DNA from 3 places in the Pseudoduganella sp. GW821-FHT05F09 genome. Region 2 is predicted to be linked to each of the others. Evidence: predicted binding sites of a transcription regulator. Region 2 holds the regulator's gene; each other region holds the start of a gene.

The links. Region 2 encodes sigma-54, which starts transcription at its own class of promoters, with help from an activator protein. Its sites were predicted from a motif close to TGGCANGNAANCTGCTTT; they were not measured.
Region 1: pedF (cytochrome c-550 PedF) is a predicted target of sigma-54. The motif match lies at 2,523-2,540, and genes of this name have one in related genera.
Region 3: AC07S4_RS11285 (pilin) is a predicted target of sigma-54. The motif match lies at 2,993-3,010, and genes of this name have one in related genera.

Annotation. Positions count from the first base shown of each region.
Region 1 covers NZ_JBWKSD010000016.1:5,348-11,263, forward strand. The annotation lists gene AC07S4_RS29900 (hypothetical protein) at 1-153, shown strand, start outside; gene AC07S4_RS29905 (RtcB family protein) at 175-1,410, shown strand; gene rtcA (RNA 3'-terminal phosphate cyclase) at 1,425-2,444, shown strand; gene pedF (cytochrome c-550 PedF) at 2,582-3,043, shown strand; gene AC07S4_RS29920 (substrate-binding periplasmic protein) at 3,058-3,876, shown strand; gene AC07S4_RS29925 (TonB-dependent receptor) at 3,873-5,916, shown strand, end outside.
Region 2 covers NZ_JBWKSD010000007.1:89,806-95,721, forward strand. The annotation lists gene lptA (lipopolysaccharide transport periplasmic protein LptA) at 1-507, shown strand, start outside; gene lptB (LPS export ABC transporter ATP-binding protein) at 510-1,271, shown strand; gene AC07S4_RS22165 (RNA polymerase factor sigma-54) at 1,287-2,771, shown strand; gene hpf (ribosome hibernation-promoting factor, HPF/YfiA family) at 2,841-3,197, shown strand; gene AC07S4_RS22175 (enoyl-CoA hydratase/isomerase family protein) at 3,293-4,372, shown strand; gene rapZ (RNase adapter RapZ) at 4,397-5,260, opposite strand; gene hprK (HPr(Ser) kinase/phosphatase) at 5,332-5,916, opposite strand, start outside.
Region 3 covers NZ_JBWKSD010000003.1:321,699-327,614, reverse strand. The annotation lists gene AC07S4_RS11300 (beta-barrel assembly-enhancing protease) at 1-962, opposite strand, end outside; gene moaC (cyclic pyranopterin monophosphate synthase MoaC) at 1,037-1,534, shown strand; gene AC07S4_RS11290 (flagellar brake protein) at 1,678-2,391, shown strand; gene AC07S4_RS11285 (pilin) at 2,457-2,942, opposite strand; gene AC07S4_RS11280 (FHA domain-containing protein) at 3,125-3,802, opposite strand; gene sucD (succinate--CoA ligase subunit alpha) at 3,887-4,768, opposite strand; gene sucC (ADP-forming succinate--CoA ligase subunit beta) at 4,782-5,916, opposite strand, start outside.

The DNA.
Region 1 (5,916 bases), on a different contig from region 2:
GGGGAAAAAGGACCGGGACTCAGCGCCAGGTCGGCGCAGCACCGCACGGCTGTTGGCTGGCGGCTGCATGGCACTGCCGGCCGCGCACTCCCTGCCGCCCAGTCCAGGCAAGTCTGGCACGGCGTGCTGGCCGCTCTTGTCGGCGATGATTAAACCGGATTAAATGGAATGATGATGAAAAACGAAACTTACGAATTGCTGGATAACCAGGGCGGCAGGCCGGTGAAAATGTGGACCGGTGGCGTGCCGGTTGAAGAGCAGGCCAAAGCCCAGCTGGCCAATACGGCGAAGATGCCCTTTATCTACAAGCACATCGCGGTAATGCCCGATGTGCATCTGGGTAAAGGCTCGACCATCGGCAGCGTGATCCCGACGCTGGGCGCGATTATTCCGGCGGCCGTGGGTGTGGACATCGGCTGCGGCATGATGGCGGCCAAGACCACGCTCAATGCACGCGACCTGCCGGACAACCTCGGCCCGCTGCGCAGCGCCATCGAAAAAGCCATCCCTCATGGCATGACGCCGAAGACGCGCGGCTACAAGGGCCGCGATGAAGGCAGCTGGCAGAATCCGCCGTCGGCAGTGGACGCGGCGTGGACTCAGCTGAAGGACGAATTCGACGTGATCTGCCAGAAGACGCCCAAGCTGAAGAACACCAATAACTACCGCCACCTCGGCACGCTGGGCTCGGGCAACCACTTTGTGGAAGTCTGCCTGGATGAGCAGGGCGCGGTGTGGTTCATGCTGCACTCGGGGTCGCGTGGCGTGGGCAACGCCATTGGCAGCCACTTCATCGAGGTGGCCCAGCAGGACATGCGCGCGCACATCGCCAACTTGCCGGACAAGGACCTGGCCTATCTGAACGAGGGAACGCAGCACTACGACGACTACGTGGAAGCCGTGGGCTGGGCGCAGAAGTTCGCCCGCATGAACCGTGAAGTGATGATGCAAAACCTGATCGCAGCGGTGCGCAAGGTCATCGCCAAGCCCTTCGAGACGCACGTCGAGGCGGTGAATTGCCACCACAACTACGTGCAGAAGGAGCGTCACTTCGGCCAGGAGGTACTGGTTACCCGCAAGGGGGCGGTGTCGGCGCGCGAGGGGGAACTGGGGATTATTCCGGGTTCGATGGGGGCCAAGAGCTTCATCGTGCGCGGCAAGGGAAATGCGGAGAGCTTCAACAGCTGCAGCCACGGTGCGGGCCGTACCATGAGCCGCAACGAGGCCAAGCGCCGCTACACACTGGCGGACCAGGTGCGCGCGACGGAAGGCGTGGAGTGCCGCAAGGACGCCAACGTGATCGACGAGATTCCGATGGCGTACAAGGACATCGACGCCGTCATGCATGCCCAGCGCGACCTGGTGGAAGTGGTGCACACGCTGAAGCAGGTCGTCTGCGTGAAAGGATGATGATGGCAACGGACATGCTGGAACTGGACGGTGCGCAGGGCGAGGGTGGCGGGCAGGTGCTGCGCACCGCCCTGACGTTGGCCATGATCACAGGGCGCCCTTTCCGCATCGTGAACATCCGCGCCAACCGCCCGAAGCCGGGCCTGATGCGGCAGCACCTGGTTGCCGTCCAGGCCGCGGCGCAAGTGTGCGGCGCGGACGTATCGTCTGCCGCAGTGGGCGCGCGTGAACTGGAATTTTGGCCGGGCAGGATACGAGGCGGCAGCTACAGCTTCGCGATCGGCACCGCAGGCAGCTGCACGCTGGTGCTGCAGACGCTGCTGCCGGCATTGCTGTTTGCCGACGCGCCGTCCACGGTGACGGTCTGCGGCGGCACCCACAATCCCATGGCGCCGCCGGCGCACTTCCTGGAGCGCAGCTATGGCCGGTCAATGGCGGCCATGGGAGCGGACATGTCGATAGAGCTACGGCGCCACGGCTTTTACCCGGCCGGCGGCGGTGAAATCGTCGCGGCGGTGCAGCCATGCGGGCAACTGAAGCGCATCGAGCTGATGTCGCCGGGCGCGAGACTGCACTCCTATGCGGAGAGCCTGATCGCCGGTGTGCCGGAGCGCGTGGCGCGGCGCGAACTGGAGTGCGTGGCCACAGGCCTGGGCTGGTCCGAGTCCCAGCTGCACCAGCGCAAGCTGCCGGACGAGCAGGGGCCGGGCAATGTGCTGCTCATTACGCTGGACTCCGAGCACGTTACCGAGGTAATAGCCGGCTTTGGCGAAAAGTCGGTGACGGCGGAAAACGTCGCCCGGCATGCGGTAGGCGAAGTGCGCCGCTACATCGCATCCGGCGCAGCGGTGGGGGAGCATCTGGCTGACCAGTTGCTGATACCAATGGCGCTGGCGGGAGGCGGCAAATTCACGGTGGCCCGCGTGTCGCAGCACGCATTGACCAATGCCGCCGTGATCGCCCGCTTTCTGCCGGTGGACATCCAGTTCGAGGCCGGTGACAGGCACAGTACTTGTTGCGTCACGGCGCGCTGAAAGGACAAGTGTTGCACAATATGTGACACCTGCTCCAAACTGGTACACCGCGCCATGGCCTGATGCGCCTAAGCCGCGTGGCACGCCAATTGCTCCTTGTGAATCAGCAGCTATTCACAACTACAGGAGACAACACCATGAAACGCGCACTCACTCTTTGCCTCGCGGCGGCGGCCCTCATTACTTCCTTCGGCGCGCAGGCGCATGGCGCCGTCACGCCGCAGGCGGTCGACACCACCGGCCTTGCCGCCCTGGGCGACAAATGGCGCGATGAAAATCCCTACAAGGGCAACAAGCTGGCGCTGAAGATAGGCAGTTCCGCCTACAACCAGAATTGTGCCCGCTGCCACGGCCTGGAGGCGGTATCGGGCGGCATCGCGCCCGACCTGCGCCTGCTGGACCGCGACTGCGCCAGCGCCAAGAACCCGGCCAAGAAGGCCGCCTGCTTAAAAGAAGTGGACGCCTACTTCCTCAGCTCCATCCGCGCCGGCAAGGTGCGTAACGGCGCGGTCTACATGCCGCCGTTCGAAGGCATCTTCAACCAGGAAGCCATGTGGGCCATCAAGACCTACCTGGAAAACCGCCGCGAAACCAACTGATACCGGAGCACGCCATGTCCCATTTTTACCGCAATGCCGCTGCGGTGCTGGCGCTCGCCTCCGCCGTGCTGCCGGCTCACGCCGACTGGAACCGCCTGCAGCAGTCCGGCGCGCTGAAGGTGGCGGTGTATAACGAGTTCGCGCCGTTCTCCGATCACGGCAGCGGCATCGACATCGACCTGGCGGACGCGCTGGCCAAGAAGCTCAAGCTCAGGCTCACGCTGCTGCCGTTCCCGGCGGGCGAGAACCTGGGGGACGACTTGCGCAACATGGTGTGGAAGGGCCATTACCTCGGCTACGGTCCGGCCGACGTGCTGCTGCACGTGCCGGTCGATCCGCAGCTGATGGCGGAGAACGGCAAGGTGCAGATCTTCGCGCCTTACCACGTGGAGGCGGTGCGCCTGGTGCGCAGCGCCCAGGCCGTGCCGGTGTTCGACGGCATCGATGCGCTGGCGGGCAAGCGCATCGGCGTGGAAAAGGTATCGATTGCCGCCATGGTGCTGCTGGGTGAGGGCAACGGCCGCTTTCGGGAAAATGTGCGCATCTTCCCGAGCGCCGCTGCCGCGCTGGAGGAGCTGAAGGAGGGGCGGCTGGACGCGGTGCTGGCCAACCGCTCGGAGATTGAAGCGGTGTTCCGCGACGACCCGGCATTCCCCTTGGCGCAGGCGGATTTCCAGCGCCTGCCGCGCAAGGGCTGGGCGGTGGGCATGGCCGTGCGCAAGGACGAACAGGATGTGGCGCGGCTGCTGCAGGCGGCTGTGAACGAGATGCGCGAGAGCGGCGAGCTGCAGGCCATCTTCGCGCGGCACGGCGTGCGCATGGTGCAGCCATGACGCAGCGCACGGCCATTGCGCTGGCGGTCATGCTGCTGGCGCACGGCGCCGGCATGGCGGCCTCGCCGATGGCGAGCGTGGAGATCGTCGGCATCGCGCCCTTGCCGGGACTGGGCGTGGAGCGCAAGACGCTGCCTTACGCGGTGCAGACGGCGTCCGATGCGGCGCTGTCGCGCGCCGGCGGCGACAATCTGAGCGAATTCCTCGCGCGCAGTTTCGCCGGCGTCAACCTGAACGATATCTCCGGCAGTCCCTTCCAGAACGACCTTACCTACCGTGGCTTCCGGGCTTCGCCCGTGCTGGGAACCGGCCAGGGCATCTCCGTCTATCTGGACGGGGTGCGTGTGAACGAACCCTTTGGCGACGTGGTCAACTGGGACATGCTGCCCGAGGCGGCGATAGGCAGCGTGCTGCTGGCGCCGGGCTCCAATCCCTTGTACGGCCTGAACACGCTGGGCGGCGCGCTGGCGCTGAACACGCGTTCCGGCGCCAGCGATCCGGGTTTGCAGGCGGCCGTCAGCAGCGCCAGCCACCAGCGGCGCCGGGCCGATCTGGCCTATGGCGCGGCGCAGGACGGCTGGCATATCTTCACCGCCGGCACGCTGTTCGACGACGGCGGCTGGCGTGCGCATTCGGACGGCCGGCTAGGCAATCTGTTCCTCAAGCTGGGCCGCACGCAGGCGGACAGCGAATGGCAGCTTACCCTGCTGGGCGGCGCGAGCCGCCTGGTGGGCAACGGCCTGCTGCCCGACGCCATGTACGAGGAGGACCGCCGCGCGGTCTACACCTGGCCGGACGAGACCCGCAACCGCTTGCGCCAGGCGCAATGGAGCTACACGCGCCGCCTGGCGGCGGATACGCAATTGACCGTGGCCGCGTATGTGCGCAACAGCCGCCGCGACACGGTGAACGGCGATGTCAGCGACGGCTTCGAGGACGCGGACCAGCATGCCGCGTCGCTCAACACCACCAGCACCCGCCAGCGCAGCCGGGGTTTCAGCGCGCAGTGGTCGGGCCACGCTGCGGGGGCGCATCTGATGGCGGGCCTGAACTACGACAGCAGCACAGTGGGGTTTGCGCAGTATGAGCAGGCGGCTGGTTTCGATGCCGCGCGCGGCGTGTTCGCGGATAGCGGCGAAGAGCGCGAGCTGGACGCTGCCGTCGATGGCCGGGCGCGCGGCGGCAGCGTCTACTTTACCGGCACCTGGACCGTCGCGCCGGCAACCTGGCTCACCGCGTCCGCCCGCTATGCCAGCGCGCGCGTGGCCAACACCATCAGCAGTGAGGGCGTGCCCCAGCCGCGCGAGGAGTTCAGCTACCGCAAGCTGAACCCCGCGCTGGGGCTGTCCCACGAGGCGGCGCCGGGATGGACGGTGTTCGCCAACACGGCGCAGAGCAACCGCATGCCCACCGTGATTGAACTGGGCTGCGCGGACCCGGCGCAGCCTTGCCGCCTGCCGGTGGGCTTGCAGTCGGATCCTTATCTGAAGCAGGTGGTGTCGCGCACGGTGGAGGCGGGCACGCGCTGGCAGTCCGGCCGCGATACGGTCACCGCCACCATGTACCGCACCATGAACCGGGACGATATCCTGTTCCGCAGCGCAGGCCTGAGCCAGCATGGGTATTTCTCCAATTTTTCGCGCACACGGCATCAGGGGCTGGATCTGAGCGCGGGTTTTGAGCGCGGGCCTTATGCGGTGAGGCTCAGCTATAGCTGGCTGGATGCCGTGTATGGCGCGGACGGGACGCTGTTTACGGGCACGCGCAAGGTGCTGGTTGCGCCGGGCACGCGCATCGCCGGACTGCCGCGCAATACGCTCAAGCTGGCGCTGGACTGGCGGGCCGCCGCTGCGCTGACGCTGGGCGCGGAGCTGCGCGCGGTGTCCAGCCAGGGCGCGCAGGGGAATGAGGACGGCTTGTCCGCCGATCCGCAGGACGGCGAAGCGCCGCAGCGCGCGGACCTGCGCACGCGTGGTTATGCTTTGCTGGGGCTGAACTTGAGCTATAAGCCGCAACCGGGTTGGGAGCTGTTTGTTCGCG
Region 2 (5,916 bases):
GACTACGACAACGCCGACGTCGACGACGTCAAGCAGATCAGCACCTTCACCGGCAACGTGGTGCTCACGCGCGGCACGCTGCTGATGAAAGCGGCCAAGGCGGTCGTGACCAAGGACCCGCAAGGTTACCAGTACGTGACGCTCACCAGCGCCGGCGGCAAGCCGACCACCTTCCGCCAGAAGCGCGACGGCGAAGGCGAGCAGTGGATGGAAGGCGAGGCCGAGCGCATCGAATACGACGGCAAGAACGAGCTGGTGAAGCTGTTCGTGCGCGCCAAGGTGCGCCGCCTGGAAGGCAGCAAGCCGAGCGACGAAGTGTCGGGCGAGTTCATCTCCTACGACAGCCGCCGCGAGCAGTTCAGCGTGCGCAACACCGCCAGCGGCGAAGGCAAGACCGGCGGCGGCCGCGGCACCATGGTGATCCAGCCGTCCACGCCCAAGCCGGCCGCCCCGGCCGCTCCTGCTGCGCCGGCCGCGCCGGTACAGCAACCGCCAGCGGGGAAATAACCATGGCTGAAGCAATGCAAAGCTGCGCCAGCACCCTGGTGGTGCGCGGACTGCAGAAGTCCTACGGCAAGCGCCAGGTGGTGCACGACGTGTCGCTGCAGGTGGAATGCGGCGAAGTGGTGGGCCTGCTGGGCCCCAACGGCGCCGGCAAGACCACCTCCTTCTACATGATCGTGGGCCTGGTGCCGTCCGACGCGGGCAGCATCGACATCGCCGGCGTGGACGTGTCGAGCATGCCCATCCACCAGCGCGCCACGCTGGGCCTGTCCTACCTGCCGCAGGAGGCTTCGGTGTTCCGCAAGCTGACGGTGGAGGAGAACATCCGCGCCGTGCTGGAGATCCAGAAGGTCAACGGCAAGGCGCTGAGCAAGCAGGAGATCAACGAGCGCCTGGACCGCCTGCTGGCCGACCTGCAGATCGAGAAGCTGCGCGAGAACGCGGCGCTGTCGCTGTCGGGCGGCGAGCGCCGCCGGGTGGAGATTGCGCGCGCGCTGGCCACCAACCCGCGCTTCGTGCTGCTCGACGAGCCGTTCGCCGGCGTCGATCCGATCGCCGTGATCGAGATCCAGCGCATCGTGCGCTTCCTCAAGGAGCGCGGCATCGGCGTGCTGATCACCGACCACAACGTGCGCGAGACGCTGGGCATTTGCGACCGCGCCTACATCATCAACCAGGGCAGCGTGCTGGCGTCCGGCCGTCCGGACGACATCATCGCCGACGAATCGGTGCGGCGCGTCTACCTCGGCGAACACTTCCGCATGTAATTCCTGACCCAGCCCATGAAACAGTCACTGCAACTCCGCACCTCTCAGCACCTGGCGCTGACGCCGCAACTGCAGCAGTCGATCCGATTGCTGCAGCTGTCCACGCTGGAGCTGCACCAGGAACTGGAACAGCTGCTGGGCGAAAATCCGCTGCTGGAGCGCCTGGATGATCCGCTGGACCGCTCGCTGCGCCTGCTCGGCGACGGCGCCATCAACCAGACCCAGTCCGACGGCGCCGACGCGTCGCCCGCCGACGTGGGCGCGCCGGCGCAGGACAGCGCGCCGGCCGGCGAGGGCGATCCCTTCGACGGCGCCGGCGGCGACAGCGCCAGCGGCGCCGAGGCCGACACCGACTGGAGCGACGCCGGCCGCAGCAAGGCGCCGGACGACGAGGACTCGCGCCCGCAGCTCGAAGCGAGCCACTGCACCCTGCGCGAGCACCTGATGGAGCAGATGCGCGTGACCGTGCAGCAGCCGCGCGACCGCGTGCTGATGGAGCTCATCATCGACGCGCTGGACGAGAACGGCTATCTGGAAGAGCCGCTGGAAGAGATCCATGCACGCCTGCCGGAAGAGGCGGACGTGGAGCTGGAAGAGCTGCAAACGGCGCTGACCCTGCTGCAAAGTTTCGACCCCATCGGCGTGGGCGCGCGCAGCGCCTCCGAGTGCCTGGCGCTGCAGATCAAGCGCATGCCCGGCGTGCCGCTGGTCACGCGCCGCATGGCCATCTGCATCGTGGAAAAACACCTGGCCTGGTTCGCGCAGCGCGAATTCAACAAGCTGAAAAAAGCCCTCGATTGCGACGACGAGGACCTGCGCGAAGCGCAGGCGGTGATACGCCAGTGCAATCCGCACCCGGGCGCCGAGTTCGCTTCCGACGTGTCCGACTACGTGGTGCCGGATGTGATCGTGAAGAAGGCGCGCAATGGCTGGCAGGTCTCCTTGAACAACGACGTGATGCCGCGCCTGCGCGTAAACGCGCTGTACGCCAACATGCTCAAGCAGGGCAAGGGCGAGTCGGCCATGGGCGCGCAGCTGCAGGAAGCCAAGTGGCTGATCAAGAATATGCGCCAGCGTTTCGACACGATTTTGCGCGTGGCGCAGGCGATAGTAGAAAGGCAAAAGAACTTTTTCAGCCATGGCGCGGTTGCCATGAGACCCCTTGTGTTGCGTGAAATTGCTGATACACTGGGACTACACGAGAGCACTATTTCTCGGGTAACAACTCAGAAATACATGCTGACTCCGCATGGGATGTTTGAGTTGAAATATTTCTTTGGCAGCCACGTCGCCACCGAAGCAGGAGGAGAAGCATCCTCGACGGCGATACGGGCGCTGATAGTGCAACTGACAGGAGCTGAAGACCCGAAAAATCCTTTATCCGACAGTAAGATTGCGGACATGCTGGGAGAACAGGGCATGGTAATTGCGCGACGGACTGTTGCCAAATATCGCGAAGCCTTGAAAATCCCTCCGGTAAGTCTGCGTAAAGCTTTGTAGTTTTACTTGGGTTCCCCTGCGCTCAAATAACATTCGATAGCGCATGAGCCCTTATCTTTAGGAGTGTGTATGAATCTCACCATCAGTGGACATCATCTCGAAGTGACCCCCGCCATCCGTGAATACGTGCAGAACAAGCTGGAACGGGTAAAGCGCCATTTCGATCAAGTTATTGATATTGCTGTCATCCTGACTGTAGATAACCTCACCGAGAAAGACAAAAGGCAAAAAGCCGAGATCAACCTGCGCATGTCCGGCAAGACTGTGTACGTGGAAAGCCTGTCGCAAGACCTGTATGCTGCCATCGATACGCTGATCGACAAACTGGACCGCCAAGTCATGAAGTACAAGGCCAAAGTGCAGGAGCATGGCCACGACGCCATCAAGCATCTCCCGGACACGTACGAGCCTGCCGCCACCGCATAAGACGGTCACCGGCACTCCCAACAAAGGGCGCATCTGGCGCCCTTTTTTGCGCCCGCGCTAAAATGGCTGTCTAACAATTATTGAGACAATCAGCCATGAGCGAGCACGTCATCACCCAGGTTGCCAACGCCGCCGGCATCATCACCCTCGACCGCCCCAAGGCGCTCAACTCCCTGTCCCTGTCCATGGTGCGCGCGCTGACCGCCGCGCTGCTGGCCTGGCGCGGCGATGCCGCCGTGGCCGCCGTCGTGATCCGCAGCAGCAGCGCGAAGGCCTTTTGCGCCGGCGGCGACATCCGCTTCTTCCATGAAGTGGGCAACGCCACGCCGCAGGGCGGCAGCGCGCTGCTGGAGGACTTCTTCACCGAGGAATACGCCCTCAACCACCTGATCCACTATTACCCTAAACCGTATATCGCATTAATGGACGGCGTGGTGATGGGCGGCGGCATGGGCATCTCGCAGGGCGGCCCCGGCTGCGGCGTGCGCATCGTGACCGACCGCACCAAGATGGCCATGCCGGAAGTGAACATCGGCCTGTTCCCGGACGTGGGCGGCAGCCATTTCCTGTCGCACGCGCCGGGCAGCCTGGGGCGCTACCTGGGCCTGACCGGGCTGACCGTGGGCGCGGCCGACGCGCTGTACGTGGGCCTGGCGGACTACTACGTGCCGGAGGCCCGCTGGAGCGCGCTGGGCGAGCTGCTGCAGGCCACGCCGGGCGCAGGGCTGCGCGATGCGGTCGCGGCCTTTGCGGGCGGCGTGGGCAGTGCTGGCGCTGGCGTGCTGGAAACCGAACGCGCCGCCATCGAGCGTCACTTCGCGGCGGACAGCGTGGCGGCCATCATGGCCTCGCTGGCGGGCGACGAGGGCGCGTTCGCGCAGAAGGCGCTGAAAGCCATGCAAAGCCGCTCGCCGCTGATGATGTGCGTGACGCTGGAGCTGTTGAAGCGCGGCGCGCGGATGGACGTGGCGGACTGCCTGCGCATGGAGCGCAACCTGGTGCGCCGCAATTTCGAACATGGAGAAGTGCTGGAAGGCGTGCGCGCGCTGGTGATCGACAAGGACAACGCGCCGAAATGGTCGCCCGCCACGCTGGAGGAGGTGACGCCGGAGATGGTGGAGGCCTTTTTCGCGCCGCCGTGGCCAGCGCACGCCCATCCTTTGCGCCACCTGTGACGGCGGGTTACGCGCCCTGATCCATCACGACTGCTCGCGGTGCCGCAACACCACACGTTCCGTCGGATGGAAATGCCGCGCGAGCCGCTCGGCCATATACACCGAGCGGTGCTGCCCGCCCGTGCAGCCCACCGCCACCGTCAGATAGCTGCGGTTATCGGTCTTGAACGACGGCAGCCACTTGCTGACGAAGTCGCGGATATCCTTGAACATTTCCTCCGCGCTGGGCTGCGCGTCCAGGAAGGCGATCACCGGCGCGTCGCGGCCCGTCATCGGGCGCAGCGCCAGGTCGTAATAAGGATTCGGAATCGCCCGCACATCGAACACGAAGTCCGCGTCCAGCGGCACGCCCACCTTGAAAGCAAAGGACTCGAAGAACAGCGTCAGCGGCGCGTTCTCGCTTTGCACCAGGTCCTTGATCCAGGCGCGCAGCTTGTTGGCGCTCAGCTCCGAGGTATCGATCACATGCCCCAGCTGCTCGATGGCCGACAGCCGCTCGCGTTCTTCCGAGATGCATTCGATCAGCGTGCGGCGCGCGGCCGGATTCTGGCCCGGCTTCAATTCATGCGACAGGGGATGGCTGCGGCGCGTTTCCGAGAAGCGCGCCACCAGCGAATGCGTGTTCGCCGTGAGATACATGATCTTGACGTCATGCCCCTGCTGGCGCAGGGCCTGCACGGCGTCCGGCAAGCTGGCCAGCGACTCGGCGCTGCGCGCGTCGACCGCCACGGCCAGCGCCTGCGCGCCCTCGTCGGTCAGCTGCAGCACCAGGTGCGCCAGCAGCGCCGGCGGCAGATTGTCCACACAATAATAGCCCGTGTCCTCGAGGACATTCAGGGCGACGGATTTTCCAGAGCCGGATATACCGGTGATGAGCACGATACGCATAGCTGAAGATGATACATCAAGACTACGCGATAGGTGCGTTAGCACACCAATTGGCGGCGGATGACGACTTATCAGTCCCCGCTCATGGCCTGCCGCTGGCGTTCCATGAACTCCTGCAGCGTATCAATGCCGCGCAGCTGCAGGATGGTATTGCGCACCGCAGCCTCCAGCAGCACCGCGATATTGCGGCCGGCCGCCACGGGAATGACCACCTTGCGGATCGGGAGTCCCAGCACGTCCTCGGTAGGGAACTGGAACGGCAGCCGCTCCACTTCCTCCTCCAGCGCTGAGCGCCGCACCAGGTGCACGATCAGCTTCAGGCGCATCTTGCGGCGCACCGCCGTCTCGCCGAAGATGGCCTTGATGTCCAGCAGCCCCAGCCCCCGCACTTCCAGCAGATTCTGCAGCAGGGCGGGACAGCGCCCCTCTATCATATTGGGCGCAATGCGCGCGAACTCCACCGCATCGTCGGCCACCAGGCCGTGCGAGCGCGAAATCAGCTCCAGGCCCAGCTCCGACTTGCCCAGGCCCGAATCGCCGGTGATCAGCACCCCCACACCCAGCACGTCCATGAACACGCCATGCATGATGATGCGTTGCGCCAGCTTCTTCGACAGGTACACGCGCAGGAAGTCGATCACCTGCGCCGCCGGCAG
Region 3 (5,916 bases), on a different contig from region 2:
AACGCCATGCCGTACTGGCCCGCCGTCTTCTGCTGGCGGTTGTCCTGCTCCATCAGGCTCTCAAAATACTGCATCGCCTCGGCCAGCCCCTGCGTGCTCATATCCTGCAGCACCCGCGCGCGCGAACGCACCAGGTAAAAGGCCAGGCTGTCGAGCCGCTGCTTGTAAGGCTGCTCGCGGATGCGGGCCTGGATGTCGGCGATGCGCTCGGTGGTCAAAGGGTGGGTCAGAAGGTAGGCCGGCACCAGGTCGCTGTAGTTGCGGCTGGCCGTCTGCATGCGCTGGAAAAAAGCCACCATGCCGCTGGTGTCGAAGCCCGCCTCGCCCATGATCTGGAAGCCGACCCGGTCCGCCTCGCGCTCGGCGTCGCGGCCGAAATTGAGCTGCCGCTGGATGGCCAGGCCCTGCCCGCCCATCATCACGCCCATAGCCGCGTCCGGGCTGGACTTGGCCGCCAGGATGGCCAGGATCATGGCCGCCAGCGGTATCAGCGCGTCCTGCTTCTGCTGCCCCAGCTGGCGCGCAATATGGCGCTGCGCCACGTGGCCGATCTCGTGCCCCAGCACCGACGCCAGCTCGGACTCGGACTGCGCCGCCAGCAGCAGCGCCGAGTGCACGGCGATAAAACCGCCCGGCAGCGCGAAGGCGTTGAGCTGGCCGTCGCGCACGGCAAAGAAGAAGTAGTTGAAGCCGGCCTCGCCGCGCGCGCCCGGGTGCGCCGTCACCAGCGTGTTGCCCAGCGAGTTCAGGTATTCGAGGATGGGCGCGTCGTCGAGATAATCCTTGTTGCTGCGGATGTCATACATGATCTCCTCGCCCAGCTTGCGCTCGATCAGCGGCGACAGCTCCTGCCGCTCGGTGTCGCCGAGGCTGGGCAGGTTCAGGGGCTTGGACGGCAGCAGCTGCGCCTCGGCCACGCCAATAGGTGCGGCGAACAGCAGGGATGCAGCCAGGGGGAGCAAGCGCGGCAAAAAACGTTTTGATTTCACAATGATATGATACCTGTCGATACCTGCAACTGACTAACTATACCCCAATGACCAGCACTCCCGCCCCAGACCAGCTGACCCACTTCGACACCACGGGCCAGGCCCACATGGTTGACGTCGGCGCCAAACAGGAAACCCACCGCACGGCGGTCGCCAGCGGCAGCATCCGCATGAAGCCGGAGACGCTGGCGATCATTTTAGCGGGAAGCGCGAAGAAAGGTGACGTGCTGGGTATCGCGCGCATCGCCGCCATCATGGGCGCCAAGCGCACCAGCGACCTGGTGCCCCTGTGCCACCCGCTGGCGCTGACCCGCGTGACGGTCGACTTCACCACCGACGAAGCCGCCTCCAGCGTGCACTGCCGCGCGCAGGTGGAAACCTACGGCAAGACCGGCGTGGAAATGGAAGCGCTGACCGCCGTGCAAGTGGGCCTGCTGACCGTGTACGACATGTGCAAAGCCGTCGACCGCGGCATGGTCATGACAGACATCCGCGTAATGGAAAAGCACGGCGGCAAGAGCGGCGACTGGAGCGTGACGAGCTAAACTCCCAGGCCCGCAATGCCCGCTGCTTGGCGAGCATGCGCGCCTTGTGGTGGACAAAGGCTGATTTATTGCAATAGTGTAAAACTTTTACTGCCGGTATATAATTAAATTTATAGACATAGGCACAACAAAAGGGCGCACGAATGAGCAGTGGTACTCCGCCGGGCGAGGTCAAGCCGCAGGAATACGAGTTCGAGCAGATGAACCTGCAGGTGGGTGGCAGGATACAGTTCATCACGCACCGGACCGTGAAGCCTGTGCAGCATTTTTCCACCGTGATCGGCTGGGTGAAGGACGAGTATATGATCGTCAAGGTGCCGTTCGAGAACGGTGCGCCGATTGCCGTCAACGATGGCGACAAGCTGACCATACGCGTGTTTTCCGGCGTGAACGTGTGCTCGTTCGCGGCCATCGTGCAGCGCGTATTCGGACGGCCACTGTTCTATGCGCACCTGTCCTTCCCCGAAAAAATCCAGGGCACCAGCTTGCGCACCGCGATGCGGGTGAGAGTGGATATTCCCGCCCAGCTCAACTGCGATGCGACCGGCAACGTGTCGGTGTTCCTGGTGAACCTGAGCGTGTCGGGCGCGCTGATCGAATCGAAGCGGCCGCTGGAGTCCGGCGATGCAGTGGTGGGACTGTCGTTTACGCTGATCGCGCAGCCGGGCAACCGGCAGGTGCTGGTCAATGCGCAGGCCAGCATCCGCAATATCAACGTGATCAAGCCCGCCACGGCCGACAAGGCCGAAGTGTTCACCTACGGCGTGCAGTTCGTCAACCTCGATCCCACCCACTACACCTTGCTGCAAAACCTCACCTACGAGGCGCTGATCGCCGACCGGCAGAAAATTGTGTAAGCGATGGACGAAAAAAAACCTGGCCGAGGCCAGGTTTTTTGCGACGGCGCCGTAGCGCTGTTAGCTTAAGGAGTTGCTGGAGCAGCGATGTTGTTCTTCAGGATCGCAGCTTTTGCAGCGTCGTTGCTGACGGTGGTGGCAGCAGTCCAGATCATCGTGTTGCCGTTCATGGTTGGGGTGAAGGTGATGGTCTTGCTGTCCACACCGGTACCCAGGCCAGTACCCAGGGTCAGTTCGATTTCACCGGCGCCGGTCACTTTAGCGCTGGCGGTTTCTTTAGTCGCTTTGAAGTCAGCCAATGCTGGCACGCCGTTTTTACCGTTGTTGCAATCAGTCAGCACGCCGCCGGCTTCCTGACCGCACACTGCTACTGCGGTTTTCAGCGAGTCAACGGCGGTGAGGGCGTTGGCCACTTTGGCTTTGGCGGTGTAGTCGCTGTAGGCAGGAATGGCCACTGCTGCCAGGATGCCGATAATGGCCACAACGATCATCAGTTCGATCAGGGTGAAACCGGCTTGTGCTTGTTTCTTCATCATTTTCATGGATTTCATTTTATTGCTCCTCAAGAGGTGAACTGGTTGTTTGGTGCCACACTTGAGTTAGAGCAATTGCTGTGCCAGGCCCTAAAGTGCCCTTTTCAGCCGGATTTCTGCCAATTTTCGTCACTTTTGCTTCTGGGAACTGACGATTTTTGTCAGCTCAGCTGTCAAAGTTTGGCAGCTGACGATTTTTGTCAGGCGGAATCTTGTTTGAATGCCATTTGCGTGCCGCTCAGGTCGAGCACGTCGCCGTCCTGCAGGCGCTGCGCCTGCTTGCCCAGCGGCGCGCCGTTGACGGTGGCGATGGCCTCGCCTTCCGCCTGCGCCACCGAATAGCCGTCCGGCGCACGCGAAATGACGATGACTTGCACGCCCGGCCGGCCCAGCGTGGTGAGCGGCTTGGTCAGCGACAACTGCTTGCCGGCGTTGGCGCCGTTCAGCACTTCAATGCGGCCCAGCACGGCGGCCGGCTGGGGCATGGCTGCGGCTGCAGCCTGCGGCGGCGCAACGGGCGCCGGGCGCGGGGCGGCTACCGGGACGGTGGCGCCCTCGCTGGCCGGGGCAGTGCCGGGGACCGGGCGCACGCCGTCCGCCAGGTATTCAATGCGGTACTTGGCAATCTTGATGCTGTCCTGGTGCTGCAGGAAATGCTTGCCGACGCGCTGGCCGTTGACAAAAGTGCCATTGGTGCTGCGCAGGTCTTCCAGGAAGGATTCGTCGAGGATGGTGGTGATGACGGCGTGCTCGCCGCTGACGGCGGCATGGTTCAGCACGATGTCGTTGCGGCTGCGGCGGCCGATGCTCATGCGCTCCCGGCTCAGCGGGACTTCCTGTTCCACCACGCCGTCGCGCGAAATGATGATCTTCCCCAAATTTGGTCTCCGTGCGTGTTGTGGCTTCCGGCAATAAAAAACGGGGAGCCGCAGCTCCCCGTTATTATTCACTAAAAGCGTGAATTACAGCATTGCTTTCAGCAGACGCGCCATTTCGGACGGGTTCTTGGTGACGGTAATGCCGCAGGCTTCCATGATTTCCAGCTTGGCTTGCGCGGTGTCTGCGCCGCCGGAGATCAGCGCGCCGGCGTGGCCCATGCGCTTGCCCGGAGGAGCGGTTACACCGGCGATGAAGCCGACTACTGGCTTCTTCATGTTGTCCTTGATCCACAGTGCAGCGTTGGCTTCGTCTGGACCGCCGATTTCGCCGATCATGATGACCGCGTCGGTATCAGGATCGTCGTTGAAGGCCTTCATGATGTCGATGTGCTTCAGACCGTTGATCGGGTCGCCGCCGATACCAACTGCCGACGATTGGCCCAGGCCCAGAGCGGTCAGCTGTGCAACTGCTTCATAGGTCAGGGTGCCCGAACGGGAAACCACGCCGATGCGGCCCTTGCGGTGGATGTGGCCTGGCATGATGCCGATCTTGATTTCGTCTGGGGTGATCAGACCTGGGCAGTTAGGGCCCAGCAGCAGGGTTTTCGAGCCGGCTTTAGCCATGCGGTCCTTCAGGGCCATCATGTCGCGGACAGGAATGCCTTCGGTGATGCAAATGGCCAGGTCCATTTCGGCTTCCACGGCTTCCCAGATGGCGGCAGCTGCGCCTGCTGGTGGAACGTAGATCACGGAAACGTTGGCGCCGGTTTCTTTTTTCGCTTCGGTCACGTTAGCGAAAATTGGAATGCCTTCGAAGTCTTCGCCGGCTTTCTTCGGGTTCACGCCTGCGACGAAGGCATTTTTGCCGTTCGCGTATTCGCGGCACATACGGGTGTGGAACTGGCCGGTCTTGCCGGTGATGCCTTGGGTGACGACTTTGGTGTCTTTATTGATCAGAATGGACATGTTGATTCCTTAATTAAGCTTGACCGGCTGCAGCGGCGACGACGCTCTTGGCTGCGTCTTCCATGGTGTCGGCGGCGATGATAGGCAGACCGGATTCGGCCAGCATCTTCTTGCCCAGGTCTTCGTTGGTGCCCTTCATGCGCACCACCAGAGGCACTTTCAGCGAAACGGCTTTCGATGCGGTGATCACGCCTTCGGCGATCACGTCGCAACGCATGATGCCGCCGAAGATGTTCACCAGGATAGCTTTCAGCTCTGGGTTCTTCAGCATGATCTTGAACGCTTCGGTGACTTTCTCGGCAGTTGCGCCGCCGCCCACGTCCAGGAAGTTGGCCGGCTCGCCGCCGAACAGCTTGATGGTGTCCATGGTGGCCATGGCCAGGCCGGCGCCGTTTACCAGGCAGCCGATGTTGCCGTCCAGGGAGATGTAGGCCAGGTCGAATTTCGATGCTTCGACTTCAGCTGGATCTTCTTCGTCCAGGTCGCGGTAGGCGACGATTTCCGGCTGGCGGAACAGGGCGTTGGCGTCGAAGTTGAACTTGGCGTCCAGGGCGATAACCTTGCCCGAACCGGTCAGGATCAGCGGGTTGATTTCGGCCAGCGATGCGTCGGTTTCCCAGTAGGCTTTGTACAGGCCTTGCAGGTTGGTGACGGCGTCGGCGATCGACGCTTCCGGTACGCCGATCTTGGCGGCGATGCCGGCCGCTTCAGCGTCGGTCAGGCCGACGGCTGGATCGATGGCGATGGTGTGGATCAGTTCAGGGTGGGACTCGGCCACTTCTTCAATGTCCATGCCGCCTTCGGAGGAAGCCATCAGGACGACGCGCTGGGTAACACGGTCGGTTACCAGGGATACGTACAGTTCCTTCTTGATGTCCGCGCCTTCTTCGATCAGCAGGCGGCGTACTTTCTGGCCTTCAGGGCTGGTCTGGTGGGTAACCAGCTGCATGCCCATGATCTGGTCAGCGTATTCTTTGACTTGTTCCAGGGACTTGGCTACTTTCACGCCGCCGCCTTTGCCGCGGCCGCCAGCATGGATCTGCGCTTTGACTACCCAAACCGAACCGCCCAGCGTCTCGGCAGCTTTGACTGCTTCGTCTGCGGACAGGCACGGGATACCGCGCGGAACCGTCACTCCGAATTTTCGG